4 regions of the Pseudovibrio sp. SCP20 genome follow, and region 1 is predicted to be linked to each of the others. Evidence: predicted binding sites of a transcription regulator. Region 1 holds the regulator's gene; each other region holds the start of a gene.
What was found. Region 1 encodes PhoB, which activates phosphate uptake and scavenging genes when phosphate is short. Its sites were predicted from a motif close to TGTCATNNANCTGTCAT; they were not measured.
Positions count from the first base shown of each region.

Region 1 (7,747 bases):
TCGATCACCTCATTTGTCACTTCTTCCCCACGATGTGCAGGCAGGCAGTGCATAAACAGGGCTGAATCGTTGGCTTCACTCATCAGGCGTTCGTTCACCTGATAGGCAGCCAGCATGTTGTGACGGGTTTCAGCATCGCTGTCACCCATGGAAACCCAGCAGTCGGTGATAACACAATCACTGTTTTTAACAGCAGCAAACGGATCGTCTGTTACTGAAAGTTCAGCACCGGATGTATAGGCCTTTTCGATCCATTCAAGAGGTACTGTCAGTTCATTTGGTGCGGCAACGTTAATTTTGAAGTCAAATTTGGATGCCGCTTCGATCCAAGAATAAAGAACGTTGTTGCTGTCACCCACCCAGGAAACGGTTTTACCCTTAATGCTTCCGCGGTGTTCTTCGAAGGTCATGATGTCTGCCATGATCTGGCAAGGATGTGAAATCTTGGTCAAACCGTTGATGACAGGCACGGTTGCATACTCTGCCAGCTCTCTGACGGCATCATGGTCCAGCATGCGGATCATGATCATGTCGACGAAGCGGGACAGGACGCGGGCGGTGTCCGGAATGGACTCGCCACGGCCAAGCTGCATTTCTGCACCGGTCAGCATCAGGGTTTCGCCGCCAAGCTCACGCATGCCCACATCAAAGGAGATGCGGGTTCTGGTGGATGGCTGTTCGAAGACCATGGCCAGCACTTTGCCTGCCAGAGGCCCCTGCCCGCGATGAACGCCATTGCGGGTGGATTTGATCTGCTTGGAGACATCCATGATGTGACGAAGTTCGTCACTTGAAAAATCACTGATATCGAGAAAGTGCTGTGGTTTTGTCAGTGTAGTCATTTGGCAGTCTCGGCAGTTTTCAGCTCGTTTTCCATGTCCGCAGCAGCGGCTTCAATTTTCTGGGCGAGCACGTCAATTTCTTCAGCGGTGATGGTCATTGGCGGCATAATGCGGAGCACGTTGTCTCCCGCACCAACCGGCAGCAAGCCATTGTTGCGCATGTGAACCAGCAGCTGGGTGTTTGGCACCTTACATTTGAGGCCAAGCATCAGGCCTTCACCGCGCACCAGCTCAAACACGTCGCCGTGCTGGTCTACAATGCAGGCAAGCTTTTGCTTTAGCATCAGGCCTTTTTCCTGAACGGCTTCCAGAAAGCCCGGCTCCAGGACGGTTTCCATAACAGCGGTGCCGACAGCCATCGCCAGCGGGTTGCCGCCGAATGTTGTGCCATGCACGCCCGGCACCATGCCGCTGGCCGCTTCATTGGTTGCGAGGAACGCCCCCATCGGGAAGCCACCGCCGATGCCTTTTGCAATCGCCATCAGGTCTGGTGCAACACCAGCCCATTCGTGGGCAAAGAGCTTGCCGGTTCTGCCAACACCCGTCTGGATCTCGTCATAGATCAGCAGCAGGTCGTTTTCATCACAGATCTCGCGCAGGCCTTTCAAGAAAGCCGGATCCATGGAGCGGATGCCGCCTTCGCCCTGAACAGGCTCCAGCATGATGGCTGCGGTTTGCGGGCCAACAATCTTTTTGACTGCTTCCAAATCGCCAGCTGGCACCTGATCAAAGCCTTCCGGTGCTGGACCGAAGCCTTCCAGATACTTTTGCTGACCACCAGCAGCCAGAGCTGCCATGGTTCTGCCGTGGAACGCATTTTCAAAGGTGATGATGCGGTTCTTTTCCGGGTTGCCCTTGGCAAAGTGGTAGCGACGCGCTGCCTTCATGGCACCTTCAGTTGCTTCCGTACCGGAGTTGGTAAAGAACACAACGTCAGCAAAGGTGTTGTCTGTCAACAGCTTTGCGAGCTTTTCACCCTCTGGAATGGTGTAGAGGTTGGTGACGTGCCACAGCTTTTCAGCCTGGCCTTTCAGCGCCTCAACGAGCTTCGGATGCGCATGACCCAAGCCGGAGACGGCGATACCCGAGGCACAATCCATGTATCGTCGACCATCAGCCGCATAAAGCCAGACACCTTCCCCACGCTCAAACGCCAGGTCTGAACGTGCATAAGTCTGCATTAGCGACGAAGTCGTCATTTCTCACTCCTCATGGATTGAGCTCTGGGCTCAAAAATCTTGGTTATTACAAAAACAAAAAACGCCATCTGGCGCTTCATTCAACACCCGAAGGTGTCCGGTTGTAAGGGAAGCGACATATAAACCGCGTTCCCTCAGGGCAGTCAATAACACGTATTGCCAGCAATACCTTACTCCTGTTCAGGAATGGGCAGCCGGCTTTTTGTGCTTCCTATCGGTGCATTCCGGTTGGTCTGCTACCTGAGGAAGGGCACATTGTGGCATTTTTAAATGATGGAGTAGAGGTCTAATCCCCTCTTCACTGGCCAGTTTTTTTCCATATCTCTTAAGGTTTATTCAATACACCTCTAGCGTGTACCGCGTCATATGAAGGTGTCATTCGGCGAGTGCATCTGCACTGCAATTTGTAGTTTACTAGTGTTTTTTACTAGTTGTTTTTCAGTGGTAAATATATGTATTAAATATCAACGGGGTAACGCTATCAGCTCTTACTTTGTGTTGGAAAGAATGCGGTGGAACTTGGTTTAACAAACAGCTCCTATTCTTTAGATTGATAATCTTCTCCCACCACAAGAAGGCTGTTATAGGTAAGTAGTAGTACGGCAATTCTGGGGAAAACCAGAGTCTTCCCCACCTCAATTCTTTGAGGTTATTGCTCGTAGGAACGCCGATATAGTACTGTGCGATAAGAGTTATACACCATCTCGTAGTTACTGATCGCTGCAAGCACACACGCTCAGGTTAGCGGCAAATTCGGATACGTCCGAGCTGAGCGAATACTGTTTTGCGCGCCACTGAAGGAAGACGGGGGCCTTTAATGAGCTGGACAGCAGAACGTGTAGAGTTACTAACCAAGCTTTGGGCAGACGGGTTAAGCGCAAGCCAGATCGCTGGAGAACTAGGCAATGTGACCCGAAATGCCGTAATTGGTAAGGTTCACCGGCTCGGGCTTTCAGGGCGTGCTAAATCAGGGGGCGGTGCAACCAAGACGAGAAAGGCAACTGCCCCAGCGGCAAGAACAGCTTCTCCAATCAAACCGACAGTGACCGAAGCGGTCGCAGCAGCAGCTCCCTCTCCTACTCCTCGACAAGTTCAGCCAACAGTGGCAGGCGCCACCGCTCTTAAAGTTGAGCCAATTGAAACGATCGAGACCGAAATCGCTCCCGTCCCAGTCGCAGAAATCTTTATTCCGGTTTCCGAACGCGCATCCATCCTGACATTGAACGAACGCACCTGTAAGTGGCCAATTGGCGATCCGGGTTCTGAAGACTTCTACTTCTGCGGTCGTCAGTCAGATGCAGGCACACCGTATTGCGCGCATCACCGCAGCATTGCCTATCAGCCAGTCAGCGACCGCCGCAACCGCCGCGCCAGCTAAAACAGACTGAAAGCAAGCGTTATGAGCCGGGTCCAGTGCCCGGCTTTTTGCTGTCTGGATGCCTGTAATGTAACGACTATCCCGCCTGTGGTTGAGGCCTAGTGCTTCTGCGCGCTGAAGGTTTGGCGGGTGACATTGCCCCAGTACGGGTCGTTGTAGCTGTCTTCCTGATAGTGGCCTAATGTGTAGTCGCTTACCACTGCGCGCCAGAAGGCGGTGGCGTGGTCAGCGCCTTCGATCTGTTTGATCTGCCAGTTGCCGGGCATCTGATCAAACAGCGCGCTGGCAAACTGCAGGCCCAGCTTATGTCGTCGGTAGTAAGGCACGACGTAGAACTCACAGACTTCGAACCCCTCCTGCTCATCCTGCTTGATGGCGGCCAGTCCGGCCGGGAGGTCGTTGCTGTACACCAGATAGCCGGTGATGTTGCCTTCCAGCAGCGTGTCCTTGGCGAACAGACCGTTGGCGTCAGGCTGTTTGTGCGTGAGAGGTGAGAACTCTGCCTCGTAAGCCTGGCAGAGATTGTCGTAGATATGAGCGGTTGCTCTATCAACCGTCTTGATTTTCATTTGTTATCCGCATTGTTTTTAGTCTGCACCTCCGGATCAGAGATGCAGCTTCACAATGCGCATATAGCAGAGATCAGTTACCCGACTGCAAACTGGTCGTTGAACGCGTAACCGGCACCGCGGACGGTGCGGATCGGGTCTTTCATGCGGCCTTTGTTGATGGCTTTACGCAGGCGGCCCACATGGACGTCGACAGTGCGCTCATCCACGTAAACATCATGTCCCCACACGCCGTCGAGCAGTTGCTCGCGGGAGTAGACGCGGCCTGGGGCGCTCATGAGGAACTCCAGCAGGCGGAATTCGGTTGGGCCGAGGTGGATTTCGCGGCCAGTTCTGCGGACGCGGTGGGTTTCGCGGTCCAGCTCAATATCGCCGGACTTGAGCATGGTGGAGACAACTTCCGGCAGAGCACGGCGGAAGATCGCTCGTACACGGGCCATAAGCTCCGGGATGGAGAAAGGTTTGACGACGTAATCATCGGCTCCGGTTGCCAGCCCGCGGATGCGTTCAGACTCTTCACCTCGTGCCGTGAGCATGATGATTGGCATGCGTTCGGTTTCTGAACGTGCCCGCAGACGGCGGCAAAGCTCGATACCGGAGAGGCCGGGCAGCATCCAGTCCAGCAAGAGCAGGTCCGGCTGGCTTTCTTGCAGCAGGAGTTCCGCCTCATCTCCTCTTGCGCATACGTCGACATTGTAGCCTTCCGCTTCGAGATTGTATCTCAGCAGCAGGCTTAACGGTTCTTCGTCTTCTACAATCAGTATCTTAGGCATACCCTAGTGCTCTCTTTGCACCTTCTGTTGTAAAGCAGTTTACCGTCATCACTGTGCATGTAAACCACTTTAACCTTTTGTAGTTGCGTCTTTTCTTATCAGAAACGCGAAGCCGCCCTCTGATTTGACACATGAAGTGCCGCGTAATGAACCCGACACTCCAAACCTTTGTTCAACGTGGTCGCCTTCCGGGCTTGCAGCTTCCCAGAGAGCAGCACGTCTCAGACAGCGCTGCTGTCTGCCAGTTCGTCCGTTTTTGGTCGATCAACCGGAAGCTGATTTCCGGAGATCATGTAGTAGATGTTCTCGGCAATGTTGGTCGCATGGTCACCGATGCGCTCAATGTTCTTTGCACAGAACAGCAGGTGGGCGCACATGGTGATGGAGCGTGGGTCTTCCATCATGTAGGTGAGCAACTGACGGAACAGACTGGTGTAGAGCGCATCTACTTCATCGTCACGCAGATGCACGCGCTGGACGACTTCCAGATCACCGGAAGTGTAGGCATCCAGAACGGCTTTAAGCTGTTCCAGCGCCAGATCGGACATGTGTTCTACGCCAACCGCCAACTGTTTGTTGTTGAATTCGCTTTCAATTGCGAGCGTCCGCTTGGCGATGTTCTTGGCCATATCGCCAACGCGCTCCAGATCATTGGAGATGCGCATGGCGGCGATGATGTCGCGTAAGTCGCTTGCCATTGGCTGGCGGCGTGCGATCACGGAGATGCACAGCTCTTCCAACTCGGCCTGCATGTTGTCGAGGCGTCTGTCCGCGGCAATGGTGCGGGTTGCCAGCTCGCGGTCCTGTCTCAGCAGTGCGCTGACGGCATCATGTACAAGTGTTTCTGCGAGGCCGCCCATTTCGACGACACGTCCGGCCAACTCTTTCAGTTCTTCATTGAAGGACGAGACGATATGATCTTTCATCGGATGATCTCCTTAGACCTCCTTGCCTATTATTCTTAACCGAAACGGCCAGTGATGTAATCCTGCGTGCGCTGGTCTTTGGGGTTGGTGAAGATGTCGTTGGTCAGCCCCTCTTCCACCAGTGTTCCTAAGTGGAAGAATGCAGTGCGCTGCGAAACACGTGCCGCCTGCTGCATGGAGTGGGTTACGATCACGATGGTGTAGTTCTGGCGCAGTTCGTCGATCAACTCTTCCACTTTTGCGGTGGCGATCGGGTCAAGCGCGGAACATGGCTCATCCATCAGGATCACTTCCGGAGACACAGCGATTGCACGCGCGATGCACAGGCGCTGCTGCTGACCACCGGAGAGGCCGGTTCCCGGCTCATCCAGACGATCTTTCACTTCCTCAAACAGACCGGCGCGCTGCAGGGAGCTGGCGACAATCTCTTCCAGATCGGCCTTGCTTTGCGCCAAGCCGTGAATGCGAGGGCCGTAGGCCACGTTCTCAAAGATGGACTTCGGGAACGGGTTCGGCTTCTGGAACACCATGCCAACGCGGGCACGCAGTTCCACTACATCAATGCGTGGGTCATAGACATCATCGTTGTCGAGAAGGATGTCACCTTCCACGCGGCAGATGTCGATGGTGTCGTTCATGCGGTTGAGGCAGCGCAGGAAGGTGGACTTGCCGCAACCGGATGGACCGATCAGCGCTGTCACCTGATTTTTGCGTACATCCAGATCCACGCCGTGCAGAGCCTGCTTGTCGCCGTAAAACACTTTCACGTCACGGCCACGCATTTTGAGCGTTTCGCCTTCAGCGGATACGGCTGGTGGGGCGCTTATTGTTGTATCCATTGCACTCTCGGTGTCTGTGGTCATTTCCAATGCCATGATCTTGCCTTTCAAATCACCAGCGGCGCTCAAAACGTTTACGAAGGACGATTGCGATTGCATTCATCGAGATCAGGAAGCCGAGCAGCACCATGATCGCAGCAGAGGTTTTCTGCTGGAAGGCAGGTTCGGGGAAGTCTGCCCACATGAAGATCTGAACCGGCAGTACGGTCGACGGATCCACCGGACTTGCCGGGATATCAACGATGAAGGCCACCATGCCGATCATGAGAAGTGGTGCAGTTTCACCCAAAGCCTGCGCCATGCCGATGATGGTTCCGGTCAAAATACCCGGCATTGCCAGTGGCAGCACATGGTGGAACACTGCCTGCAAGCGGGAGGCTCCGACACCCAGCGCTGCTTCGCGGATGCTCGGCGGCACGGCCTGAAGGGCTGCGCGGGAGGCGATGATGATGGTTGGCAGGGTCATGAGCGCCAGCACCATACCGCCGACGACCGGCGCAGATCTCGGCAAGCCGAAGACGTTGAGGAACACCGCCAGACCGAGCAGACCAAACACAATGGACGGAACCGCTGCCAGGTTATTGATGTTCACCTCAATCAGATGGGTCCAGCGGTTCTTTGGCGCGAACTCTTCCAGATAAATCGCGGCAGCCACACCAATCGGAAACGACAGAGACAAGGTAACGAGCATGGTCCAGAAGGAACCAACAGCTGCACCCCAGATACCCGCCATCTCAGGCTCACGGCTTGCACCGGACTTGAAGAAGATGGAGTTCCACTGGTTCTCGATGGAGCCTTTGGAGACCAGATAATCAGTGTAAGCGATTTCTTTGTCAGAGAATTTGCGGAAGCTTTCCGGTGTTTCCAGCTCTTCAACGCCCCACTGACCAGCAGCGGCGGCGGCATCGGAGCTGAGCGGGATGAAGGCGGTGCCAGTGACGCTGGTTGGCGTGACCTTCTCCGCTTTGATGGTGCCGCCGTTCACGTTCACGAAGAAGCTTGGCATCTTGTTGTTGAGTGTTCCGCCGTTCTCAACATTGGCGAGATGACCCTGCAGAACGGCCAGTTCAGCTTTGCGAGTTTCCAGAGTGGACTTGATTTTCTCAAGAGCTTCTCTGTTGCTCTCAACTTCAGACGTCAGGCGCTGCACAACCAGCGGATCTTTTTCACTTTTCAGGCGGGTTTGGAGGCCTGTGATCTTGGTGTTGACGCTGACTTCAG
Region 1 covers NZ_JBYMDH010000001.1:356,142-363,888, reverse strand. Annotated here, with positions in the region: gene argF (ornithine carbamoyltransferase) at 1-842, opposite strand, end outside; gene AC3CB2_RS01660 (aspartate aminotransferase family protein) at 839-2,041, opposite strand; gene AC3CB2_RS01655 (GcrA family cell cycle regulator) at 2,859-3,419, shown strand; gene AC3CB2_RS01650 (GNAT family N-acetyltransferase) at 3,518-3,988, opposite strand; gene phoB (phosphate regulon transcriptional regulator PhoB) at 4,066-4,761, opposite strand; gene phoU (phosphate signaling complex protein PhoU) at 4,983-5,687, opposite strand; gene pstB (phosphate ABC transporter ATP-binding protein PstB) at 5,723-6,526, opposite strand; gene pstA (phosphate ABC transporter permease PstA) at 6,579-7,747, opposite strand, start outside.

Region 2 (7,747 bases), on a different contig from region 1:
GCCTCAGCATTCCTTAGTTTCATCTCACGAATACATTCGCTGCGATAATCAGGGGGGAAGCATATGTTTACGAGAAAGATTGCCAAAGCGACAGTTCTGTGCGCTGCTCTACTTGCAACAACTTCATTTGCCTACGCGAAGACATTGAAACTCAGCCACAATCAGGGGCCAGAGCATCCTCTGCACATTTCCATGCAGCATATGGCAGACAAAGTAGCGGAAGCCACCAACGGTTCACTCAAAATCCGCATCTACGGCAACGGTGCCTTGGGAACTCAAAGGGAATCCATGGAGTTAGTGCAGGAAGGCACCCTCGCCATGGCCAAAACCAACGCCAGCGAACTCGAAGCCTTTGAAGAGTCTTACTCCGCACTAAACCTGCCTTACATCTTCGTTGACGAGAACCACTATTTCGACGTTCTCAGCGGCCCAATCGGCGATGACATCCTTGCTGCATCCAAAGACAAAGGCTTCATCGGATTGACTTTTTACGTGGAAGGCGCCCGCTCCTTCTATGCCAACAAGGCCATCAACTCACCAGCCGATCTCAAAGGCATGAAAATCCGCGTTCAGCCATCTCCTTCCGCAATCCGCATGGTGGAACTGCTCGGCGGCAGCCCAACTCCAATTGCCTGGGGCGAACTCTACAGTGCACTCCAGCAGGGCGTGGTTGATGGTGCAGAGAATAACCCACTCGCGCTGACCACAGCACGCCACGGCGAAGTCTCCAAAGTCTACTCCGATGACGGGCACACCATGATCCCATCTATCGTGGTGATTTCAACAATCATCTGGAACACGCTAAGCGCTGACGAGCAAACAGCAATTCGTGACGCTGCCAAGTCTTCCATGCACTTCCATCGTGCCCAGTGGAATGACATGACCAAGAAGCACATTGAGCAGGCAAAATCTGAGCTGGGCGTGAAGTTCGTTGAGGTGGATAAAGCGCCATTCATTGAAGCTGTCTTGCCAATGCATGCAGAAGCAGCGGAAAAATCTGAAAGAGTTGGCTCCCTGATCACACGCATCAAAGCGTTGACCCAGTAAGCCCTCTACAAGAATGCGAAAGGCCAGAGTAACAACGCAGATCTCTGGCCTTTTGTCTCGCTTGCAAATCTGCTTTATTTAGTATCTTAAGCGTGCAGCAATCATTAAAAATACGCCAACCGCGCAGGCATGGGAGAACAAGCGAAATGGATGGTCAGCGCCGCCGCTATCAGGAAGTAGCTGAAGTCTTGCGCAAAGAACTGAGCAACGGAACGTTCAAGGTCGGTGATCGCCTGCGCCCGGAACGCCAGATTGCTGAAGAAATGAACGTCAGTCGCTCGCTCCTGCGCGAAGCTATGATCATGCTCGAGATTGAAGGCTTGATCGATGTGCGTAAAGGTTCAGGCACTTATGTCGTTCGCCTACCGGATACAGATCAGGTTACTCCCACTTCCAATCTGGAAGACATCGGCCCATTTGAACTGCTGCAGGCACGCCAGCTGATGGAAAGCAACATCGCTGCCTTCGCAGCATCCATGGTCACCAAGGCCGATATCCTGCGCATGCGCGATGCTCTGGAACGGGAACGCGAAGACCTTGCCAAAGGCTCCGGTGGCTACGAAGCAGACGAAGAATTCCACCTTCTGATCGCAGAAGCTACTCAGAACTCCGTTTTGGTCGACATGGTCAGAAACCTCTGGCAGCAGCGCACCCGCTCCAAAATGTGGGACAAACTGCACGAACGCATCTTCGACCACACCTATCGCGAAGAGTGGTTGAACGACCATCAGGACATTCTGGACGCCCTTCAGCGCCGCGATCCGCAGGCAGCAAAACAGGCGATGTGGCAACACCTTGAGAACGTCAAGAAGCGCCTCATGGAGCTGTCTGACGTGGATGATCCAGCCTTTGATGCCTACCTATTCCAGCAGGATCCACTGACACCCGCGTAACGCACCAACGGGCATTCATAGAGCACATTTCATAATACCGTTGCCAAATGGGGATTATATCTTTGATAAATTCCCATAGACGTTTTGCACCCTTTACACCGGGTTGCGTTCGCGAGATGTTTACTACGTAAAATCAACAAGAGTGGGATGGAACACGCTTCCACATCGCACGCTGTGCTTAAGGTGGTCCTGCGATCATGCACGAGATTGAGCTCAAACTTTCCGTCGATGAAGCAACACTGGCGCAGCTGATCAAAGCCAAGCCACCCAAAGGCTTTGCAGTCAGCGAACAGTCGACTAAAAAGCTCCGTTCAGTCTATTACGACACGCCAGACCACACGCTCAAAAAAGCACGCATCTCCCTCAGAACCCGCCACAACGGCACCAACTGGCTGCAAACCATCAAGCAAGGCGGCGGCATGCAGTCCGGGCTCTCCAAACGGATTGAGCTTGAGCTGCCCATTGGTGGGATCGAACCAGACTTTGATGCGATCACAGATGAGGAAGCTCGTCAGAAGCTCCTGTCTTTGCTGCAAGATAAAGATTGGGGCATCCTTTTTGAAACCGCCATCTCCCGCACGCTGACCTACTACACCGACAAAGCTGGTGCGAAGATCGAAGTCGCTTTCGACAGCGGCATTGCCAGAACGAAAACGGACGAGCATCCCATCCACGAAGTGGAACTGGAGCTCATGGAAGGTCCGGTCGAGAGCCTGTACAAACTGGCTGGGGCTCTTATGAAAGATCGACCAATTCTGTTTTCCAACAGCAACAAAGCAGGAATCGGTTACCGGCTAGCAAGTGGTCAACCACCTGAGCTCCCCTCAGAAGCGCAGCATTCCAATTACATCGAGCTGGAACCAGAGGAAAGCGCCGGGTCCGCCCTCCAGAAAATCCTTGGCGAATGTCTCAATCAGATCGTCGCCAACCGCTCCTGTGTTTTGCAGCAAAACATCTCTGAAGGCCCGCACCAACTGCGCGTTGGCCTCCGCCGTTTAAGAAGCGCCTTCAACATCTACAAGGCAGCCTTACCAAACAACGAAATCATCACTGACCTCGATGCCTCCGCAAAGCAACTGGCAACAACGGCAGGAAATCAAAGGGATATCGATGTGCTGGTGGAAGACATCATCACACCCGTCATTCCTTTATTACCAGACACCCACTCCGTCGAACCGCTCTTCGAAGCCATCAAACTGGCCCATGTGGAAGCGCAGGTTGAGTTGAGGCAAGACCTGATAAATCCGCAGCTGAACAGCTTCCTGCTACAGCTGGGGGAACTCTCTCACAGCCCGGCATGGAAAGAAAATCTGGGCCTGACAGACACCAGAAAACTCGACCTGTCGATTCAGACTTTCGCACAAAATGCCCTCTCCAAACGCTGGCGGGCCTGCGAAAAGCGGGCAGAGAACCTGCAGGATCTTACGATTGAGCAACGCCATGATCTGCGAAAAGCGCTCAAAAAAATGCGTTACACCGTTGAGTTCTTCCGCTCGCTCTACGAGCCAGAAGATTTACGCATTTTCCTTAAGTGCCTGAAGCGCCTGCAAAATACCTTCGGCTACCTGAATGATGTAGCCATGGCGGACCGTCTCGTCGCGATGAAGCTTCCGCAATCTTTACAAAACAACGAAGTCTCAACAGTCATCGGCTTCGTCGCTGGCTGGCATCAGGCCCGTGCTGACAACGCTTGGCTGGAAGCACAGGAACGCTGGAACGCCGCTGTAGAAGCTCCAAAATACTGGCTCTGATCTAGGCTCAGTCGTTCCTGACAGTCAGATGCATCCGGTCAGCCGCCACATAAGCCCGTCCGATTTGTATAGGCGCACCGCTCGCATTCACATTGATGGACTCCATCACAAGCACAGGCGATCCTTCGGAAATCTTCAGCAGCTCCGCATTGTGCACACTACAAAGAGCCGCAGTAATCCGCGTTTCTTTGCGCCGGTAATCACCGAAGCCATACTTCTCCATGATCTTCGTGATTGAGTTGGTCTCCCGCAAATCAGCAGGCAGGTTTGGGAAGCAAGCCACCTCAAACCAGCGCGTTCCTGCGATAACCGGCGTCCCATCGGCATAGCTCACAGACTCGCATTTAAACAGCGCGGTACCAAGGTCAACCTCCAGCAATTCAGCGGTGTAAGCATCTGCGCCCACCTCTGTTGTGCGGAAGATATCCCCATAAACCTCTTGCGCCTGACCCGACAAATTCTCCGAAAAACGCGTGCGCGGACCAATGGGATAAACCAACGGAGCCCGGGCAACAAAGGTTCCCCGCCCCTGATCTGAACGCAGAAAACCTTCTTCAATCAGCGTTGAAATTGCTCGGCGAACCGTATGTCGGTTCACCTCAAAACTTTGAGCAAGCTCTTGTTCTGTAGGAATTTTCTCACCTTCAGACACCTCAGCACGCGAAAGCTCAGTGCGCAGCACTTCTGCAATCTGCTTCCACATGGCAACACCGGCACGTCGCTCAATCGGAGAAAAATCAAATTTCATCGGATTCGTCATGTCTTCGTCATGAAACAACACTACTCAGTTGGCGAGCAAAATATTTGTCTATACAACTAGACAATATTTATTCTAGCTTAGCAACCAAATTCAGGCGTGCAGACCAACCTCCTGATCAAAGCGTCACCACACAATGCCAGAGAACCAGCGTGTTCCTGAAAGTCAAAGGGGCTGAAATGACGGCAAGTTCGCTCAAAGAGCATACACCCGAAATTGCAGCTAGGCAGAATGCCATGGGCATTCTGGCCAAGGCCTCAGCGCAAGATCTTGCTGAAGTCTGGAACAAACTCGGTCTGGAGCCGAGCTACACCATTATCCGTCCAGCAGAAATCGGATTGGTGATGGTCCGTGGCCGCGCAGGCGGCACCGGTGCTCCCTTCAACATGTGCGAAGCGACTGTCACCCGCTGCGTCATCGCCCTTGAAGACGGCACCACCGGTTTTGGTCAGGCCCTTGGCCGGGACAAGCAAAAGGTTCTGCAAGCCGCACTGGTCGATGCCCTCTGGCAACAGCCCGAAAACCGCGAGCTGATTGAAGCGAAAGTTCTTCAGCCACTGGCAAATGCTCAGGAGCAAGCTGAAAACGAAACACGCGCTGAAGTCGCCGCCACCAAAGTGGACTTCTTCACCATGGTACGGGGAGAATGACATGAGCACGCAAACCGCAACTTCAGTTTTCGCAAAAGCACCCGCTCCCGGCTTTGCAGATCCAGTCCACAACGCCCAGTCCATCTTCCGCTCCACCATGAACGCATTGGCACAGCCAGGCACAGTGCATCAGCTGGATGATCTGACACTCACGCCTCCAGCACCATTGTCCGTCGCAGCAACTGCACTGGTGCTGACGCTCTGCGATTACGATACGCCTTTATGGCTGGACCCTGCGCTTGCAGCAGGGGAGAGCGTCAAAAACTACATCCGCTTCCACACAGCAGCTCCCTTTGTTGAAAGCCCTGCAGATGCAGCATTCGCATTGGTTTCAAACACCAAACTCTTACCAGCTATCGCAAGCTTCTCAGCAGGAACTGCTGAGTATCCGGACCGCTCAACCACAATCATCCTGATGGTCGACAAACTGACCGAAGATACCGGTGTCACCCTCAAAGGCCCGGGTATCAAAACTGAGAAGCAGTTCAGCATCTCACCTGCGCCAGCAACTTTCTGGCAGCAGATGCAAGACAACAGCACACTTTATCCGCTCGGCATCGACGTCATCTTCGCCGGAGCCAATCAGGTCGCAGGCCTGCCACGCTCTACGAAAATCACCGGTTTGGAGGCTTAACCCATGTATGTTGCTGTGAAAGGTGGCGAAAAAGCTATCCGAAACGCCCACAAACTCATGGCTCGGGATCGCCGTGGTGATACCAGCATCCCATCCCTGAGCCTCAAGCAAATCTCCGAGCAGCTCTACCTCTCCGTCTCCCGCGTGATGGCAGAAGGCTCACTGTACGACGCAGAACTGGCAGCACTGGGCATCAAGCAATCTCGCGGCGATCTTATCGAAGCTGCCTTCCTGATGCGCGCCTACAGAACAACCTTGCCACGCTTCGGCTACTCCAAACCAATCGACACGGCAAAGATGCTCATCCGTCGTCGCATTTCTGCGACTTACAAGGATCTACCCGGCGGACAGCTGCTTGGCCCAACCTTCGACTACACCCAGCGCCTGCTCGATTTCAAACTAGCCGCAGATGGTGAAGCACCAGCACCAGAAACTCAGGAGTTCAAGAAGGAAGAGGTTGTTCCTCGTGTCACCGATCTTCTCAATGACGAAGGCCTCATTGAAGAAGACGAGCCACTCGCACCAGATGCACTGGTTGGCGACATCACCCGCGAACCGCTCACCTTCCCGGCTGATCGTGATCTGCGTCTGCAAAACCTTGCCCGCGGAGACGAAGGCTTCTTGCTGGCTCTTGGTTACTCCACCCAGCGCGGTTTCGGCAGAACTCACCCATTCGCAGGTGAAATCCGCCTGGGAGAAGTTGAAGTTGACTTCTTCATGGAAGAACTGGGCTTCGAGGTGCCACTAGGCACCATGACAGTCACCGAATGTCAGATGATCAACCAGTTCAAAGGCTCCGCTTCCGCGCCACCGCAGTTCACCCGTGGGTATGGTCTGGTTCCGGGTCAAGGTGAGCGCAAAGTCATGGCTATGGCTCTCGTAGACCGCTCTCTACGCGCTGAAGAACTAGGCGAAGAAATCGACTCTCCAACACAAGATCAGGAGTTCGTCCTCTCTCACTCAGACAACGTTCAGGCCACCGGCTTCGTTGAGCACCTCAAGCTGCCCCACTACGTGGACTTCCAGTCAGAGCTGGAGTTGATCCGCAAGGTTCGCAAGGAATGGCAGGAAAAGCGCGAAGCAGCTGAACAGGAACTCGTTGCGGAGGCAGCACAATGACCGAGCACGTTGAGACACAAGGCATCTCCGGCGAGCACTACAACTTCGCTTATCTGGATGAGCAAACCAAACGCATGATCCGCCGCGCAATCCTCAAAGGCATTGCGATCCCCGGTTATCAGGTCCCCTTCGCCGCCCGCGAAATGCCAATGCCATACGGCTGGGGCACCGGCGGCGTGCAGGTCACTGCGGCAGTCATCGGCAAAGACGATTGCCTGAAGATGATCGATCAGGGTTCCGATGACACCACCAACGCTGTCGCCCTGCGCAACTTCTTCGTTGAGACCACAGGCGTGGAGACGACCACCAAGACCAAAGACGCCAGCGTCATCCAGACGCGTCACCGTATTCCGGAAGACACGCTGACCAAGGATCAGGTGCTGGTCTATCAGGTCCCAATCCCGGAACCTCTCCGCTTCCTCGAGCCTCGAGAAACCGAAACTCGTAAGATGCATGCGCTGGAAGAATACGGCCTCATGCATGTGAAGCTCTATGAAGACATCGCCAAGTTCGGACACATAGCAACCGCTTACGCCTATCCGGTCATGGTGCAGGATCGCTATGTGATGGACCCATCTCCAACGCCGAAGTTCGACAACCCGAAGATGGACCAGATGGAAGCACTCCAGCTGTTTGGAGCTGGCCGCGAAAAGCGCATCTACGCCATCCCGCCACATACCAAGGTGGTGAGCCTCGACTTTGAAGATCATCCCTTTGAAGTCACCAAGTTCGAACAACCCTGCGCCATTTGTGGAGCAGAAGGCGTCTATCTGGATGAGGTCATTCTGGATGATGACGGCAACCGCATGTTCGTATGCTCTGACAGTGATTTCTGCGAGGACCGCCGCGAAGCAGGCCATGTTGGTCACCTGGGAACCAACCCGCTGGAAGCAGAA
Region 2 covers NZ_JBYMDH010000006.1:231,916-239,662, forward strand. Annotated here, with positions in the region: gene AC3CB2_RS21470 (TRAP transporter substrate-binding protein) at 64-1,047, shown strand; gene AC3CB2_RS21475 (FCD domain-containing protein) at 1,194-1,940, shown strand; gene AC3CB2_RS21480 (CYTH and CHAD domain-containing protein) at 2,138-3,691, shown strand; gene phnF (phosphonate metabolism transcriptional regulator PhnF) at 3,699-4,439, opposite strand; gene phnG (phosphonate C-P lyase system protein PhnG) at 4,628-5,098, shown strand; gene phnH (phosphonate C-P lyase system protein PhnH) at 5,100-5,732, shown strand; gene AC3CB2_RS21500 (carbon-phosphorus lyase complex subunit) at 5,736-6,851, shown strand; gene AC3CB2_RS21505 (alpha-D-ribose 1-methylphosphonate 5-phosphate C-P-lyase PhnJ) at 6,848-7,747, shown strand, end outside.
Region 2: a site for PhoB is predicted at 4,446-4,462, ahead of phnF (phosphonate metabolism transcriptional regulator PhnF). Genes of this name have one in related genera too.

Region 3 (7,747 bases), on a different contig from region 1:
GCATCAACATCATGAGTAATGGTCGGATGCGTGTGCGCCTGTTTGCTGCAGGTGAGCTGGTTCCGGCTTTTGAGGTGTTTGACGCTGTTTCAAGCAGCACTGCACAGATGGGCCATTCCGTTGCTTTGTACTGGGCTGGCAAGATGCCGGGCTCAGTGTTTTTTACGACCGTTCCTTTCGGTCTGCTGCCTCAGGAGCATACTGCCTGGGTGGATCAGATGGGTGGTCAGGAACTTTGGGATGAGCTTTACGCGCCGTTTGGCGTGAAGCCGTTTATGGCCGGTAATGCCGGTCCTACCATGGCGGGCTGGTATCGTGAGCCTGTTGAGACACTTGATGACCTGAAAGGTCGCAAACTGCGCATGGTTGGCCTCGGTGGTGAGATCCTGCGCAAACTTGGTGTTACCCCGGTCAACATTCCAGCTGCCGAAATCTTCACCAGCTTGCAGACCCATGTGGTGGATGGCGTTGAGTTTCTCGGACCCTGGACTGACAGTGCGCTGGGCTTCCATAAACTGGTCAAGTACTACTACGGTCCGGGCTTTAACAAGCCAAACGGTACTGGCGAAGCGATTGTGAATGCGGTTGCGCTGGAAGGTCTTTCTCCTGAGCTTCAGGCGGTGGTTGAAGAGGCTTGCCGTGTGGAGGCTGACTTGGCGCTTTCTGAAGCCAATGCACAGAATGCAGCGAGCCTGAAGGTGCTGCAGGAAGAGCATGGTGTGGAGGTGCGCGAATTCCCTGAAGAGGTTCTTACTGCCTTGAAGGAGACCAGCATTGAGGTGCTGGATATCTATACCCAGAAAGACAAAATGGCTCGCAAGATTTATGAGAGTTACATAGAAGCGCAGGGGCTTCTTGCGGATTGGAGTGCCCTTTCGCTGGGCAAAAACATCGCTGCAAGAAGCTAACCGGCTCATCAAACTACGTTTAAAAGACCCTCCACTCGGAGGGTCTTTTGTTATGTGGAAGTTTTGCCACAGAAAATGTTTCAGTTTACTTGCACGAAATACGCATAACTAAATGCATGGAGCATCTACTGCCATTGATGTTTTGTGAAGGTGGGCGGGTAAACCTTTAAAACTACCAGTGCAAGAATTTGATAATATTTGGAATTCTAGTTGTAAGAGCCGAATCAATAAGTAACTCGTAACTTGATCATGGCGCTGCTTGATTGTTTTCTTGAGAACAGAAAGTACCGTGCATGTCCAGATATCTGCCCATTACGATCGCCAGTCTCTCCACGCTGCTGATTGCCTCTGATGCCTTCGCCGGTGCTTTTGCTGTTCGTGAGCAATCTGCCTGGTTCCAAGGCCTTTCCTTTGCCGGAAATGCGACAGTCTCAAAAAGCCTTTCCAGTATGTACTGGAACCCAGCAACGATGACAGGACATGACGGCATACAGGTGGAAACCTCCCAGACCGTTGTGTTTCCTCGTGCCACGATTGATCTGGATACGGCGACCATTGATGCGCTGAATATTCCAGTCAGTGGAGTGCCTTACTCCTCAGGTGATATTGGCGTGGATGCTTGGGTGCCTGCAGGATATGGCACCTGGAAAGTGGATGAGCGCCTCACCCTTGGTGTCAGTTCCAATGCACCTTATGGTTTTGAAACCAAACCTCAAATTGAGTGGGCGGGGCAGGTCTATGCGCGGTCCTCCCGTGTGCTTTCTGTCAATATTACGCCGATGGCAGCTTATGAGCTTACCGAGAAGTTCTCCGTTGGGGTTGGTTGGCAGCTTCAATATTTGCAGGTGAGGCTGAAGTCAGCGACGGGTGTTCCACCAATTGCTGCTAACTCCCCTACAGCGGAACTGCGGGGTGAAGACTACAACCTCGGATTTGGTGCAACTGTTGGGGCTCTTTTCAAGCCGTGGGAAGGTACACAGCTTGGTATTGGCTATCGCTCGCCCATTGAACACAACCTCAAAGGTCGGCTTGTGGTCGGCGGTAATGCGCCAACACCCATTCGCGCAAACATCATCATGCCGGAGACGGTGACGGTTTCCTTCCAGCAAGAGCTGAATGAGCGCTGGCGTGGGATGGGTACGTTTGAGTGGACGCACTGGTCACGGTTTGGCACCTTCCCGGTGTTCAACCTGCAGGATCAGGTGGTTTCTGAGCTGCCGTTCCAATACAACGACGGTTACTTCATCTCGCTTGGCACGGAGTATGATTTTACCGAGAACTTCACGGGTCGGTTTGGATTGGCTTACGAGTGGTCACCGATTGATGAAGCCAACCGGACGCCTCGTCTGCCGGATGCGAACCGGTTCTGGATCAGTGCCGGGCTGAGTTATTTCTATGAGGACTGGCTGGAAGTGGATATTGGTTACTCGCACCTGTTCCCGGAAAGCGAGAGTATCAACATCAACCCGGATCATCCATTCTATGAAGGGATTACCATTCAGGGGCCGGTGAATGACACCAACGTGGATATTGTTAGTCTGGGTGCTCGTCTGAAGTTCTAAGAGCTTTGTTCGCTCATCTGGCCGCCTCCCCAGAGTGATACTTTGGGGAGGCGGTTTTGTTTTAGAATGCGCTTGGGTAGAGGCCGCCGTCGAGCAGCAGGTTCTGGCCGGTGATGTAACCAGCATGGGCGGAACACATGAAGGCGCAGGCTTTGCCGAACTCTTCAGGATTGCCGAGGCGCTTGGCTGGGATCTCTTCTGAAGACAGGCGCTTTGCTTCCTCAATGGAGATGCCGGTCTGTTCTGCCTGACGTTCAAAGCCCCCTTTCAGGCGGTCGGTGTCGAATTTGCCGGGCAGGACGTTGTTGATGGTGACGTTGTGCTGTGCGTATTGACGGCAGACGCCTGCCAGGAATGCGGTGAGGCCAGCGCGGGCGCCACTGGAAAGATCGAGGCCCTCAATCGGCATCTTCACAGACATGGAGGTGATGTTGACGATGCGGCCAAATTTGCGCTCTGCCATGCCATCAATGACGGCTTTGATCAGCTCAATCGGGGTGATCATGTTCTGGATAACACCATCCTGAATGGACTGGCGATCCAGTTCCTTGAAGTCTCGGCGCGGTGGGCCACCGTTGTTGTTGACGAGGATATCCGGGTTTGGGCAGGCGTTGAGGACGGCTTGCTGGCCTGCTGGAGAGGAGATGTCAGCAGCAACCGGAGTGACAGAGATGGAGTGCTTTGCAGACAGATCCTTGGAGATCTGATCGAGTAGTTGCTCGTTGCGTGCATTGATCACCAGATCACATCCGGCTTCTGCCAGCGCTTTTGCTGTACCCAATCCCAGGCCACGGCTGGATGCGCAGACGATGGCTTTGCGCCCCTCAATTCCCAAGTTCATTTGAATATCCCACTGAATCAATGCGTTCTGGCAGGCAGCTTACTGGCTCTGAGGAATTTGAGCCAGTGACCTTCAAGCTTAGCAAGCGAATAGAATAATCACTTGAATTGCATGGACTTGCTTTTCTATCCCCTAATAAACGGGGAGTAATGTTGCTTGAGGTTCAAGCAAGAAACTGCAAAGTTCGAGTAAATGTATCCTGTCATATTTGTTTCTTGTGAATCAATTTAAAGGAAAGAAGGTTTTCTTATTCCGGAGGCTTTGTGGTGACCGGGGATTCTACTAGCAAAAAGTACAGAAGCTTGTTTCTGTCTGATGTACATCTGGGCACGCGCGGATGTCAGGCAGATTTACTGCTGGACTTTTTAAAGCATAACGATGCTGACACGGTTTATCTTGTTGGAGATATCATCGACGGGTGGCGTCTGAAACGGTCTTGGTACTGGCCTCAACTTCACAATGACGTGGTGCAGAAGCTGTTGCGCAAAGGGCGCAAGGGCGCACGCATTGTCTACATTCCCGGCAATCATGATGAGTTCCTGCGGGACTTCTTTGGCATCCACTTTGGCGGGGTGGAGGTCGTGGATCAGTTCATCCACGAAGGAGCCAACGGCAAGAAATATTTGGTTATTCATGGCGATCAGTTTGACGTGGTGGTGCGTCACGCCAAGTGGCTCGCATTCCTTGGGGACTGGGCCTATGTGACAGCGTTGAACCTGAACACGGTGCTGAATTACTGTCGCCGCAAGCTGGGGCTGACATATTGGAGTTTGTCTGCCTGGGCGAAGCTGAAGGTGAAGAATGCGGTCAACTTCATCGGCAAGTTTGAGGAGACGCTGGTTTCCGAAGCACAGCGGCAGAAGGTGGATGGGGTGATCTGTGGTCACATTCACCATGCGGCGGATCACGAGACCAACGGCATTCATTACATCAATACGGGTGACTGGGTGGAAAGCTGCACCGCTGTTGCCGAGAACTTTGACGGAACCTTTGAGTTGATCCGTTGGGGGGATGGCAAGCGGGCTGCTACTGAGCCTTCGAGGGAGAGTTCCGGCAGTCGGGTGGCGGCATGAGTTCGATCCTGATTGTCACCGATGCGTGGAAGCCTCAGATCAACGGTGTTGTGCGGACGCTGGAGCGGTTGGCTGTTGAGTTGCGGCGCATGGGAATTCGCGTTGAGTTTCTGACACCGCAGTCGTTTCACAGTGTGCCGATGCCATCTTACGGCGAGATCCGGCTGAGCCTGACGCTGCCTCATATCGTGCGTGGGTTTATCGAGAAGTACGACTGCGATCATCTGCATATCGCGACTGAGGGGCCGCTTGGGTTGATGGCACGGCAGGTGGCGAAGCGGGATGGGCGGGTTTTTACCACGAGCTATCACACGCGTTTTCCTGAGTATTTGCAGGCGCGCTATCCGGTGCCGTTGTCCTTCAGCTACTCGTGGCTGCGCCGGTTCCACAACAGTGGGCAGGGATGCATGGTGGCGACGGGGACGTTGGAAGCAGATTTGCGGATGCGGGGATTTGAGAACCTGCTGCGGTGGTCGCGTGGGGTGGATCATCAGCGGTTCCGGCCTTTACGGACCGCGCGGCTGGATCATCTGCCAGGGCCGCGGTTTCTTTATGTGGGACGTGTGGCGGTTGAGAAGAATATTGAGGCGTTTCTTCAACTGGCTTTGCCGGGCACCAAGGTGGTTGTTGGTGGCGGGCCGCAGCTGGAGGAGTTGAGGCTGGCGTATCCTGAGGTGCTGTTTACAGGGCCTGTTGAGGGGGATGAGCTGGTTGAGTATTACGCCAATGCGGATGTGTTTGTGTTCCCCAGCCTGACGGATACGTTTGGCAATGTGTTGCTGGAGGCGATTGCCTGTGGGACGCCGGTTGCGGCGTTTCCTGTGATGGGGCCGATTGACGTGATCGGGAACAGCGGGGCCGGGGTGCTGAAGAATGATCTTCAGGCAGCGGCATTAGAGGCGCTGGAGATTTCCCGTGACCACTGCCGGGATGTTGCTCTGCGGTTTACATGGCGAGCGAGTGCTGAGCAGTTTCTCGCCAATGCTGAGCATGCGTATGATCCGGCGATGCCTGCCGGGTTTCGGCAGGGTGCTGGAGCAGGTCAGGGATCTGTCGGAAATCACCTGAATGGTTGAGCGGATCTCCTTGGGGGTGTTTCAGATTAAGATCAGCCTGCGTAATTTTGCGTGTTATAGATAGCCTCATATTGCAGTTATCGAGGTTCTTATGGTTTTAGATGTTTCCAGTCCCGTTGAACTCACCGTTTCCGAAATTGAAAAAGCTAAAACACGGCTGCAGGGCTATGCCAGTCTGACACCGCTTTTGAACTTTCCGGTGTTGGATGAGCGGGTGAATGGCCGCGTTTTCATCAAAGCGGAAAACCTGCAAAGAACCGGAAGCTTCAAGTTTCGTGGAGCGTTCAATCGGCTTTCTCTTATTCCGGAGGATAAGCGGCCTGCGGGTGTTGTGGCCTGTTCTTCCGGCAACCATGCACAAGGTGTGGCTGCTGCGGCCAAGATCCTGGGTTTCCCGGCCACTATCGTGATGCCGAAAGATGCGCCGGAACTGAAGATCCAGCGCACCAAGGCGCTTGGGGCTGAGGTGGTGCTTTATGATCGGGAAATGGAAGATCGTGAGGCGATTGCCCAAGGCATTTGTGAGGAGCGTGGTGCGACGTTCATTCATCCTTACAACGACAGCGGCGTGATTGTTGGGCAAGGGACCACGGGTCTTGAGATTGCCGAGCAGTGTGAAGTGCTGGGCGTGACGCCTGATCTGGTGATCAGCTGTACGGGTGGCGGTGGCCTCACCAGCGGTATTGCGTTGGCGTTGGAGGAGAAGCTGCCTGAGGTTCAGATCTATACAGCGGAGCCAGACGGGTTTGATGATTACGCACGCTCTTTAGAGGCTGGTGAGCGGGTGAGTAATCCGGCGCTGGGTGGCTCTGTATGTGATGCGGTGCTGACTGAAACGCCGGGTGATAAAGGCTTTTCCGTTTTGAGCCGACGTCATGCCAAAGGTTTGAGCGTGAGCGATGAGGAAGCGCTGAATGCGGTTGCCTTTGCTTACTTTGAGCTGAAGCTGGTTGTGGAGCCGGGTGCTGCTGTTGCGCTTGCCTCTGTGCTTTCCAAGAAGATTGATATTACCGGGAAGACCGCGGTCATCACCATTTCCGGCGGTAATGTAGACCCTGCTGTTTTTGCAACTGCACTGAAGCAGTATTCTGCTGAGACAGTTCCGGCCTAAGAAAAAAGCCGTTTGCGCGGGATAAGGCGCAAACGGCTTTTAAAAACTTCGGTGTCTCGTTTCTGATCAGGAGAACAGGGCGAGGCGCTCACCTGTTGAGAGGTGGTGCAGCGGGTCTGAGTTGCTGCTGCGCGGTGCTGTCAGAGGCGGAGACTCTCCCTCGATCTCAATCGGGTTCTCTTCCTCTTCCACCTTTGCTTCTGCTGCCAGTGGTGCACTGTCATTTGCTGGCACTGTGCTTTCAGTCGCGATCAGATCATCTTCTTCTTCATCATCAAGAACCGCGACTTCAGAAGTTTCGACCACTTCCGGCTCGTCTGCCATATCGTCGAGCTCAACAACTTCAGCCGCTTCCTCTTCCAGCTCAGCTTTGGCTTCCTGAAAGGGGGCTTCTGCGCGTGCCTCGGTGGCAAACTGGACGACATTCTCATTGAGAGATTCTTCAGAGGAGGCCGGTGTTGTGTCGAACATGGCATCGATGTCTGCCTGATCCACGCCTTCGCCATCCATCTGAGGGCCGTTGAGCAGGTGCGCATCCGGGCGTTTGTCGATGTGACGGTCGTCTTCGTCATGCGGATCATCAAGGTTGATGTTCGGACGCTCTTCGTCTGTCAGGTCTACACCCCAGATGCGGATCATCTTGCTGATGCGGCCTTCAAGGTAATGAAGGGCTTTGACCACTTTGTTGATGCGCTGGCCGGTGAGGTCCTGGAAGGAACAGGCCATGAGAATTTCCATGGCCATTTCTTCAATGGCATCGCATGGCGCATCTTCAGCGCCGGATGCGCGCAGTTTGTCCACCAGATCCTGAATCGCTTCAGATGATTCCAGAATGACCTGGGTTGCGCTTTCCGTGGATGTGACGATTGCATCCAGCTCGTCAGAGGCTGCTGAAAAGCGGTTATTGTCGGCGTTCTCAAGCTTGATCTTGGAGATCTCGTCTTTGGTCCGCTCGATCGCCTCATACATTTCATAGGTGTGCAGGCGATAGCTTTCCATCTCTGATGGAAGTTCGCGCTCAACCAATGTTTTCTCAAGTCTTCTCACAGCTTCCAGAAGGTCTGCTGTCTCGACTGATCTGTTTAAGGTGAGGTGATCGTGAAGGAAAGCGCGACCTCTTTCTGTCTCAGAGAGTGCGCTTTTGATGGCATCAAATTCCTCGGGGCTCAAAAGGAC
Region 3 covers NZ_JBYMDH010000003.1:229,636-237,382, reverse strand. Annotated here, with positions in the region: gene AC3CB2_RS13735 (TRAP transporter substrate-binding protein) at 1-908, shown strand, start outside; gene AC3CB2_RS13730 (OmpP1/FadL family transporter) at 1,202-2,470, shown strand; gene AC3CB2_RS13725 (SDR family oxidoreductase) at 2,532-3,311, opposite strand; gene AC3CB2_RS13720 (UDP-2,3-diacylglucosamine diphosphatase) at 3,578-4,384, shown strand; gene AC3CB2_RS13715 (glycosyltransferase family 4 protein) at 4,381-5,460, shown strand; gene AC3CB2_RS13710 (threonine ammonia-lyase) at 5,552-6,571, shown strand; gene AC3CB2_RS13705 (protein phosphatase CheZ) at 6,638-7,747, opposite strand, start outside.
Region 3: a site for PhoB is predicted at 3,512-3,528, ahead of AC3CB2_RS13720 (UDP-2,3-diacylglucosamine diphosphatase). Genes of this name have one in related genera too.

Region 4 (7,747 bases), 1.4 Mb from region 1:
TAAGCTCACAACAAAGCCTTGATCCGCTTTCTTGAACTGATACTTCGCGTGCACTTTGTGAGCATAAGCATCCAGCGCAAACAACTGCGCCATGTCCCCACGCGCTTTTTCAATCACGCCCGGAACACCAAAGGCAAAGAAGCAAATCACGAGATAGACGACAACGAGCAGAGAAAGCCCCGGCCCCAGCAGTCGCTTTTTCCATCCCTGCTCAATGATACCCGGATAAAGAGTATCCAACCGCTGCGCATCATCGGAAAGCGCGGCATCTGATAAACGAACATCTGTCATAGCGCGCTCCCTCAAACCTGACTTGTCTGACCAATCAGCTTCTGCCGCATCCACCCGCTCAGGTAATCAATGGACGTGATAGAAATGACCAGCATGAAGATAATGACGAGAATGTCGGCACCGTAGTTCCAATCCACCACCATTTTCAGCTCGGCTCCAAGGCCACCTGCCCCCACAAATCCAAGGATGGCCGAGGCGCGAACATTCACCTCCAGGCGCAACAATCCATAAGAAAGAAAGTTCGGCAGCACCTGAGGCAGAATGCCAAAGCGGATTTGCTCCAGCCAATTACCGCCCACACTGCGGATCCCCTCAACAGCCTTCAGGTCACAGTTCTCATTCACCTCAGAAAACTGCTTGGCCAAAGCTCCAATCGTGTGCGTGGTCACTGCAATCACTGCAGCAACCGGGCTCGGCCCGAAAATCAGCACCAGCAAAAGCGCAATCACGATTTCAGGAAACGCACGGAAGATATCCATCACACGGCGCATAACACCAACAATATACCGGTTGCTCACCAGATTGCGGCTGGCCACAAAACTCAGCGCACCACCAAGAAAGAAAGCCAGAAGCGTAGAGACCAGCGCAATGTTCACTGTCTCCAGAAGATAAGGGAGGTATTGAAGCACAAGCCCGAAGAGACCAACCAATCCCTTTTCATAGGCCCCGACGAAAAGCTCTACCGGATAATCAAAGAATTTATCCAACCCGGCCCAAAAGCCACCGGAGTTCGCCTCGTCGGCAATATATAAGCCGCCGAAAATGCTCAAAGCACAAAGCCCGAGCAGTGTTATTGTATAAAGAGTACGGCGCCGGGCAACTCGCTCATAGGCCTGAGAGATTTCGGCCAGACGGGAAGCTTCGGCAAGCGCCAGATGAGCGGCCACTTCAACATCCTCCAAACAGGAAAAAACTGAGAGCCCTCGCGACCCTCATAAAGAAAGGGCGCGGTGAGATCCGCGCCCTTCAATAATCAATGAGAGTTAGTTAGCTTTTTTCGCTTCAATCTTACGGCGGCGCGCTTCAACAATGGTCTTGTAGAAGTCATGGTTCACATCCACGAAGTCAGCATACTCACCGCCCTGTGCGGAGTAGAAACACTCGGTGTTGTCGGTCACCATGGACTTCAACGAGGCAACAACCTTCTGTTTCACATCAGCTGGCAGAGACTTACGTACTACAAGCGGACCATTCGGGATCAGAGGTGACTTCCACACCTGAACCAGATCGGACATATCAACCATGCCCTTATCAACCATCTTACGCAGGTTGCCGGAGGTGTAGCCCTCTTCCCACTCACCAACGCCGGATGCCCAGGTCACACCACCATCAACATCACCATTCAAAACAGCCAAAACATTCTGCTCATGACCACCAGAGAACTGAGTAGACGCGAAGTACTCATCCAGCTTCAGGCCCATTTCATCAAAAGCAACGGAAGGCACCAGATAGCCTGAGGTCGAGTTTGGGTCAGCAAAGCCCATGCGCTTACCCTTCATGTCTTCCAGAGTTTCAATGCCGGAATCTGCACGCGCCACCATCACAGAGTAGTAGCCAGTCGCACCATCCGTCTGCTTGGTGGTCAGCACAGGCTCAACCGCATCTGGAGCAGAAAGGTAAACTGCGGAATAGCCAGAAGCGCCAAGCTCAGCATAATCCAGGTTTCCACCCTTCAGGCCCTCAATGGTGCCAGCATAGTCCGCTGCCGGGAAAAGCTTGACCGGAACACCAAGAAGCTTTTCAAAACGATCAACCAGACACTGGTTGGAACGAAGACGATCTGCTTCGTTCTCTCCACCAAGAATACCAATGCGGAACTCGGTGATTTTCTCTTCAGCCAGAGCCACAGGCGCAGCAAGAAGGGTTGTGCTGACAGCAAGAGCTGCAGCAACTTTAGCGACGATTTTCATCAGAGCACTCCAATATCAGAATAAAAATCTAAAACCCGCTGCTACTCAGCAGCAGAGACGACAGGTGAAGCCTCACGTGTCGCCAGTTCCAGGGCAGCGATCTTTGCACCTTCGCTGCCAAGAGACGTAGAGGTCATCCCCTCCTCAAAGCTCTCATCTGCGCCGTAAATCTCACGGGCAACGCTGGTGGAAAGCTCATCTGGCTTCCCATCAAACACAATCTCACCGTCACGCATGCCAATCACGCGGTCGCAGTAGTTGCGAGCAGTATCAAGAGTATGGAGATTACAAATAACTGTCAGGCCATCTTCGGTGTTGATCGCCTTCAGCGCATCCATCACCACCTGCGCATTCATCGGATCAAGCGATGCAATCGGCTCATCCGCCAGCAGCATTTTCGGCTCCTGCATCAAAGCCCGGGCAATCGCCACACGCTGCTGCTGACCACCAGAAAGATTTTCTGCTCGCTTCAAAGCCGTTTCGGCGATACCCAAACGCTCAAGCTTCAAAAGGGCCTGCACCCGTTCTTCCCGGGTAAACAGCTTAAGCATGCTGGAAACAGTGTCATGTGCATTGAGCCGGCCAAGCATCACATTGGTCAGAACATCAAGCCGCGGCACAAGGTTGAACTGCTGAAAGATCATGGCACAGTCACGCTGCCATCTGCGCTTATGCGCGCCTTGCAGAGCCAGCACATCCACGCCATCGACAAGAACCCGCCCATCTGTGGCAGGCGTCAACCGGTTGATCATCCGCAGCAAGGTCGACTTGCCTGCACCAGAGCGACCAATGATGCCTATCATCTGGGGCTTCTCGACAATAAAGCTTGCGCCTTTTACAGCAACATGCGCCCCGAATTCTTTTCTAACGCCTTCAAACTGGATCAAGAGTTCAACCCCGGTGCCTGTTAAAATTTCACGTACTAGGCACACGCGATTGTTACAGACAAATGACGCCTCTCCTCAAACCCACCCCGTCAAAAAACCGTCACACCCCACTTCCCCAACCAAGCTGGCAAAACAAGCAGTGCATTACGTTTTTGTGACAAAGAGGGGAAATGCATCAGCGCGTAGGCGCACCTGCAAGATATGCAGAGTTAGAAGAAGAATCGAAAAAGGTGGAAGCTCTTGGCGCGATGACCACAGCAACAAGCTCAACACCAACAGCTCCAACTGACGATATTCAACTCTAAACATGTAAAGGGAAGATGGCGGACACGGAGGGATTCGAACCCTCGAGACCCTTCCGGGCCTACTCCCTTAGCAGGGGAGCGCCTTCGACCACTCGGCCACGTGTCCATGCCCGGGTAGATACCCACGAACCATCTGAAATTCAAGAGCAAGTAGCAACTGTAGCTGTGGAAACAGAAAATACCCTGTGTAGAAACTGCAAAACATCGCAGACCTCCCCGATTTCTCCTTAGCCAGAAATTTTGGGCACCCTCTTTACAAGAAAACAAAACAGGCGTAAATTTCAATCAAACGATTGATTGAATAAGAAGGTGTCATCATGTCAAACACCCCTACCCCTGACGAACTGCGCGAAGCGCTGGCATCTGACACGCCCTCCGCAAAGACAAAACGGGATCTGATTGAATCTGCCCTCTACCACTTCGGCCACGAAGGGTACGCCGGCACCTCAACCCGCTCCATCGCGCAAACCGCAAAAACGAACATCGCCTCGATCGCCTACCACTTTGATGGCAAGGCCGGATTGAAGCGGGCCTGCATCAACTTTGTCGCCATGGCCATTGGAGATGTGCTCTCGGTCATCCTGAACAGAAAGCTCACGGACATCGAGCACCTGTCGCCAGAAGAAGCGCGCGCCAAAATTCTGGAGATGATCGACCGCATGATCACCTTCACCCAGACCAATAAGCGTGCAGAGCTGGTGATCGGGTTTATGCTGAAGGAAGTGCTCCACTCTCCTGATGAGATCGACACGCTCTATCACATGCTCTTTGAACCGCTGATGGACCGCGTCACCGCCCTCTTCAGCCGCGCCACTGGACAGCCCGTCACGTCGGATGAGCTGAAGCTCGCCATCTTCGCCATGATCGGCCAGCTGCTTTACATCCGTCTGGCCCGCCCACTGGTGCTCAAGCGCATGGGGTGGCAGGCCGTTGGCCCGGATGAGCTGGCGCAGATCAAGGCGATCCTGACACGCTCCATCAATGCCCTCCTCGATGATTTGTCGAAAGGCCCGGACCATGCTTAATGTCTGCGCACTTCCCATTGTTGCTGGGTGGGTCGCGTTTTGTGCGCCAGAACCCAACCTGACAGCCGGCTATGTAGAAGGAGAGTACCTCAAGCTTGCGCCCGTGGAACTCTCCGAGATCGCTGATGTGAAGGTGGAAGAAGGAGAACTGGTCAAGAAGGGTCAGCTCATCGCCGTGCTGGAAGCCTCTGATGCCACCATGAAGCTGGCTGAAGCAAAAGCACAGCTGCAGCAGACACTCGCCTCGCTGAACGACCTCAAGCTTGGCAAACGCCCGGAAGAGATTGACGTGCTGAACGCCACGCTGCGCTCAGCACAGGCGCAGGCCAAACATTCCCAGAACGTCTACGACAGATATCAGGGTCTGCTCTCCCGCAAGGTCATCTCGCAAGCGCAGTTTGATGAGGTGGAAACCGCCCTTCTCGTAGCACAGGCCCGCATCACTGAGCTGAAGGCCCAGCTTTCCGTTGCCAAACTGCCAGCCCGTGAGGACCAGATCGCCGCAGCTGAAAGCCAGTATGAAATGGCAAAAGCCAAGGTTGATCTGGCAGAATGGCTGCTGGAGAAGCGTAAAATCTACGCTCCAGAAGATGCCAAGGTCACAGACGTGTTCTTGCACTCTGGTGAAATGGCAGGCCCGACGGCTCCTGTTGCCAGCCTGTTGCCCGTCAACTCCATCAAGCTGCACTTTTATGTGCCGGAAGAGCACTACGGCCAGCTGAAGCTTGGCACCAAATTCAATGCCCGATGCTCCGGTTGCACCACGCTGCAAGCCCTGCAGATCACCCATATTGCAGAAGGCCCGGAATTTACACCGCCTGTCATCTATTCTTTAGAGACACGGGAGAAACTGGTCTACGAAATACAGGCCAAGCCCATCACCACGCATTCTCAGTTGAGACCCGGTCAGATTTTTGACGTTGATCTGGACAGCTTGCAATGAACGCAATCGAAGTCACAGGCCTGACAAAACGCTTTGGCGACAAGTTGGTCGTCAACAATGTCTCGCTTAAAGTCAAATCAGGTGAAATAGTTGGCTTCCTTGGACCCAACGGCTCAGGCAAAACCACCAGCATCCGTATGATGTGCGGTCTGCTGCGGCCAGACGAAGGTCACGGTCAGGTGCTGGGCTACGATCTGATCAAAGACCGCCTGCTGATCAAAAGCCAGGTCGGCTACATGACGCAGAAGTTCTCGTTCTACGAAGACTTGACCATCGAAGAGAACCTGAGCTTTGTAGCGCGGCTTTATAATCTGAAGCCCGTCAAGAAACACACAACCGAAACACTCGAAAAGCTTGGCTTGCTTTCTCGCCGCAATCAGCTGGCTGGCGAACTGTCAGGGGGGTGGAAGCAGCGCCTTGCTCTGGCAGCCTGCACCATGCACAAACCTAAACTGCTTCTGCTGGACGAACCCACCGCAGGCGTTGACCCCAAAGCCCGCCGCGACTTCTGGGAGGAAATCCACCGCCTCGCCGCTGATGGCATGACGGTGCTGGTCTCCACCCATTACATGGATGAAGCAGAACGCTGCCATCGCATCACCTATATCTCTTACGGCGAACTTCTGGCCGATGGCTCCCTGCATGATGTCATCGCAGATGCCGGACTGCACACATACTCACTCACTGGCCCCAATCTTGAACGGTTCATTCCAGAGCTTCAAAACAACAAAGGTGTGCAGCAAGTCGCGCCATTCGGCAACTCTCTGCACGTCACAGGAACAGACCTTCAGGCCCTGAAACGCGCGCTCAAACCACTTGAGCAGCACGAAGACATCCAGATCGAAGAATCAGAAACCAATCTGGAAGATGTCTTCATCAAGTTCATGAGCGACAGCACGGACAACATGCAATGAGCAGCATCTTCTCCCTACAGCGGCTCTTTGCCATGCTCATCAAAGAGTTCATCCAGATGCGCCGCGATCGTGTCACCTTCGCCATGATGCTCGGCATACCGCTGGTCCAGCTTGTGCTGTTTGGCTACGCCATCAACAATGACCCACGCGGCCTGCCAACAGCGCTGGTCTCTCTGGCAAATGATCCCTACTCCCGCGCAGCAGTCACCGCACTGGAGAACTCCCAGTACTTCAAGTTCACGGATAGAGACCTCTCTCCGTCTGAAGCTCGCACTCTTCTTAGAAAAGGCGAAGTCACCTTTGTGGTGACGATCCCGAGCGACTTTGCCAAGCAGGCAGAAGCAGGAACACCCAACGCTCTCATTGAGGCAGATGCAACAGATCCGGCAGCCTCCGGTGCGGCAGTGGCCTCCGCCCCCTCCATCATTGAACGCGCCGTTGCCTCCGTGAAGCAAAAGAACCCCAGCCTGAAGCAGGATCTTTTGAAGTCCAGCACGATCATTCATCGCAAATACAATCCGGAAGGCATCACCCAGTACAACATCGTGCCCGGCCTGCTTGGCGTTATCCTGCAGCTGACACTGGTGATGATGACGAGCATTGCCCTCACCCGCGAGACCGAACGCGGCACCATGGAGAACCTGCTGGCCATGCCCGCTTCTCCCTTTGAGATCATGTGCGGCAAGGTCCTGCCCTATCTGGCCGTGGGCGCAGTTCAGGTCGCTGTGGTGCTGGTTGCGGGTCGCATCCTGTTCAGCATTCCGTTTGAGGGTGACCTGATGCTGCTCATTGGCGCTATTCTGGTATTCGTGCTCTCACTGGTGCTGCTGGGGTACTTCATCTCAACCATCGCCCGCACTCAAATGCAGGCCATGCAGATGACGTTCTTCTTCTTCCTGCCATCCTTGTTACTCTCCGGCTTCATGTTCCCTTATGCAGGCATGCCGGGCTGGGCGCAGGCATTGGGCGAGATCTTTCCGCTCACCCATTTCCTCAGAGTGGTCCGCGCGATCCTGCTCAAAGGAGCGGAATGGAATGAGATTTCCGTCAGCGTCTACACGCTCTTCCTTTTCGTTGCCGTGCTCCTGATGCTGGCCCTCAAGAGATTCAAACGCACGCTGGACTAAGACAAGAAACAAAAGAGGCGCTGAATTCCAGCGCCTCTTTTTTGTTCATCAGCTCGCTTCCAAAGCCTCAGCTCTTTGGGAGTTTTCTCCCTCTCCTGAGTCATTTGAGACAAGGTTTGCCATCAGGCGGAAGGCACCTGGCACCAGCTTCTCCATCTGGTGATGCAGAATAAGCGAGGTATGAATGTGCTGGCCTTGCCCAAACACACCGGAAAGCAGAATGCCCTGGTGAGGCGCTTCATCCGGGTCTGCTATCTCCAGCAGCGGCTCATAAGCTTCATCCCAGCTCTTAGCAAAGTACAGCCCGCGTTCTTTGTGCCAGTTCGCCCAATCCGTCTCACCAAT
Region 4 covers NZ_JBYMDH010000001.1:1,779,125-1,786,871, forward strand. Annotated here, with positions in the region: gene phnE (phosphonate ABC transporter, permease protein PhnE) at 1-291, opposite strand, end outside; gene phnE (phosphonate ABC transporter, permease protein PhnE) at 303-1,178, opposite strand; gene phnD (phosphonate ABC transporter substrate-binding protein) at 1,275-2,201, opposite strand; gene phnC (phosphonate ABC transporter ATP-binding protein) at 2,243-3,088, opposite strand; gene AC3CB2_RS07855 (hypothetical protein) at 3,259-3,393, shown strand; tRNA gene AC3CB2_RS07860 (tRNA-Ser) at 3,410-3,499, opposite strand; gene AC3CB2_RS07865 (CerR family C-terminal domain-containing protein) at 3,711-4,418, shown strand; gene AC3CB2_RS07870 (HlyD family secretion protein) at 4,411-5,361, shown strand; gene AC3CB2_RS07875 (ABC transporter ATP-binding protein) at 5,358-6,275, shown strand; gene AC3CB2_RS07880 (ABC transporter permease) at 6,272-7,402, shown strand; gene AC3CB2_RS07885 (PIG-L family deacetylase) at 7,451-7,747, opposite strand, start outside.
Region 4: a site for PhoB is predicted at 3,140-3,156, ahead of phnC (phosphonate ABC transporter ATP-binding protein). Genes of this name have one in related genera too.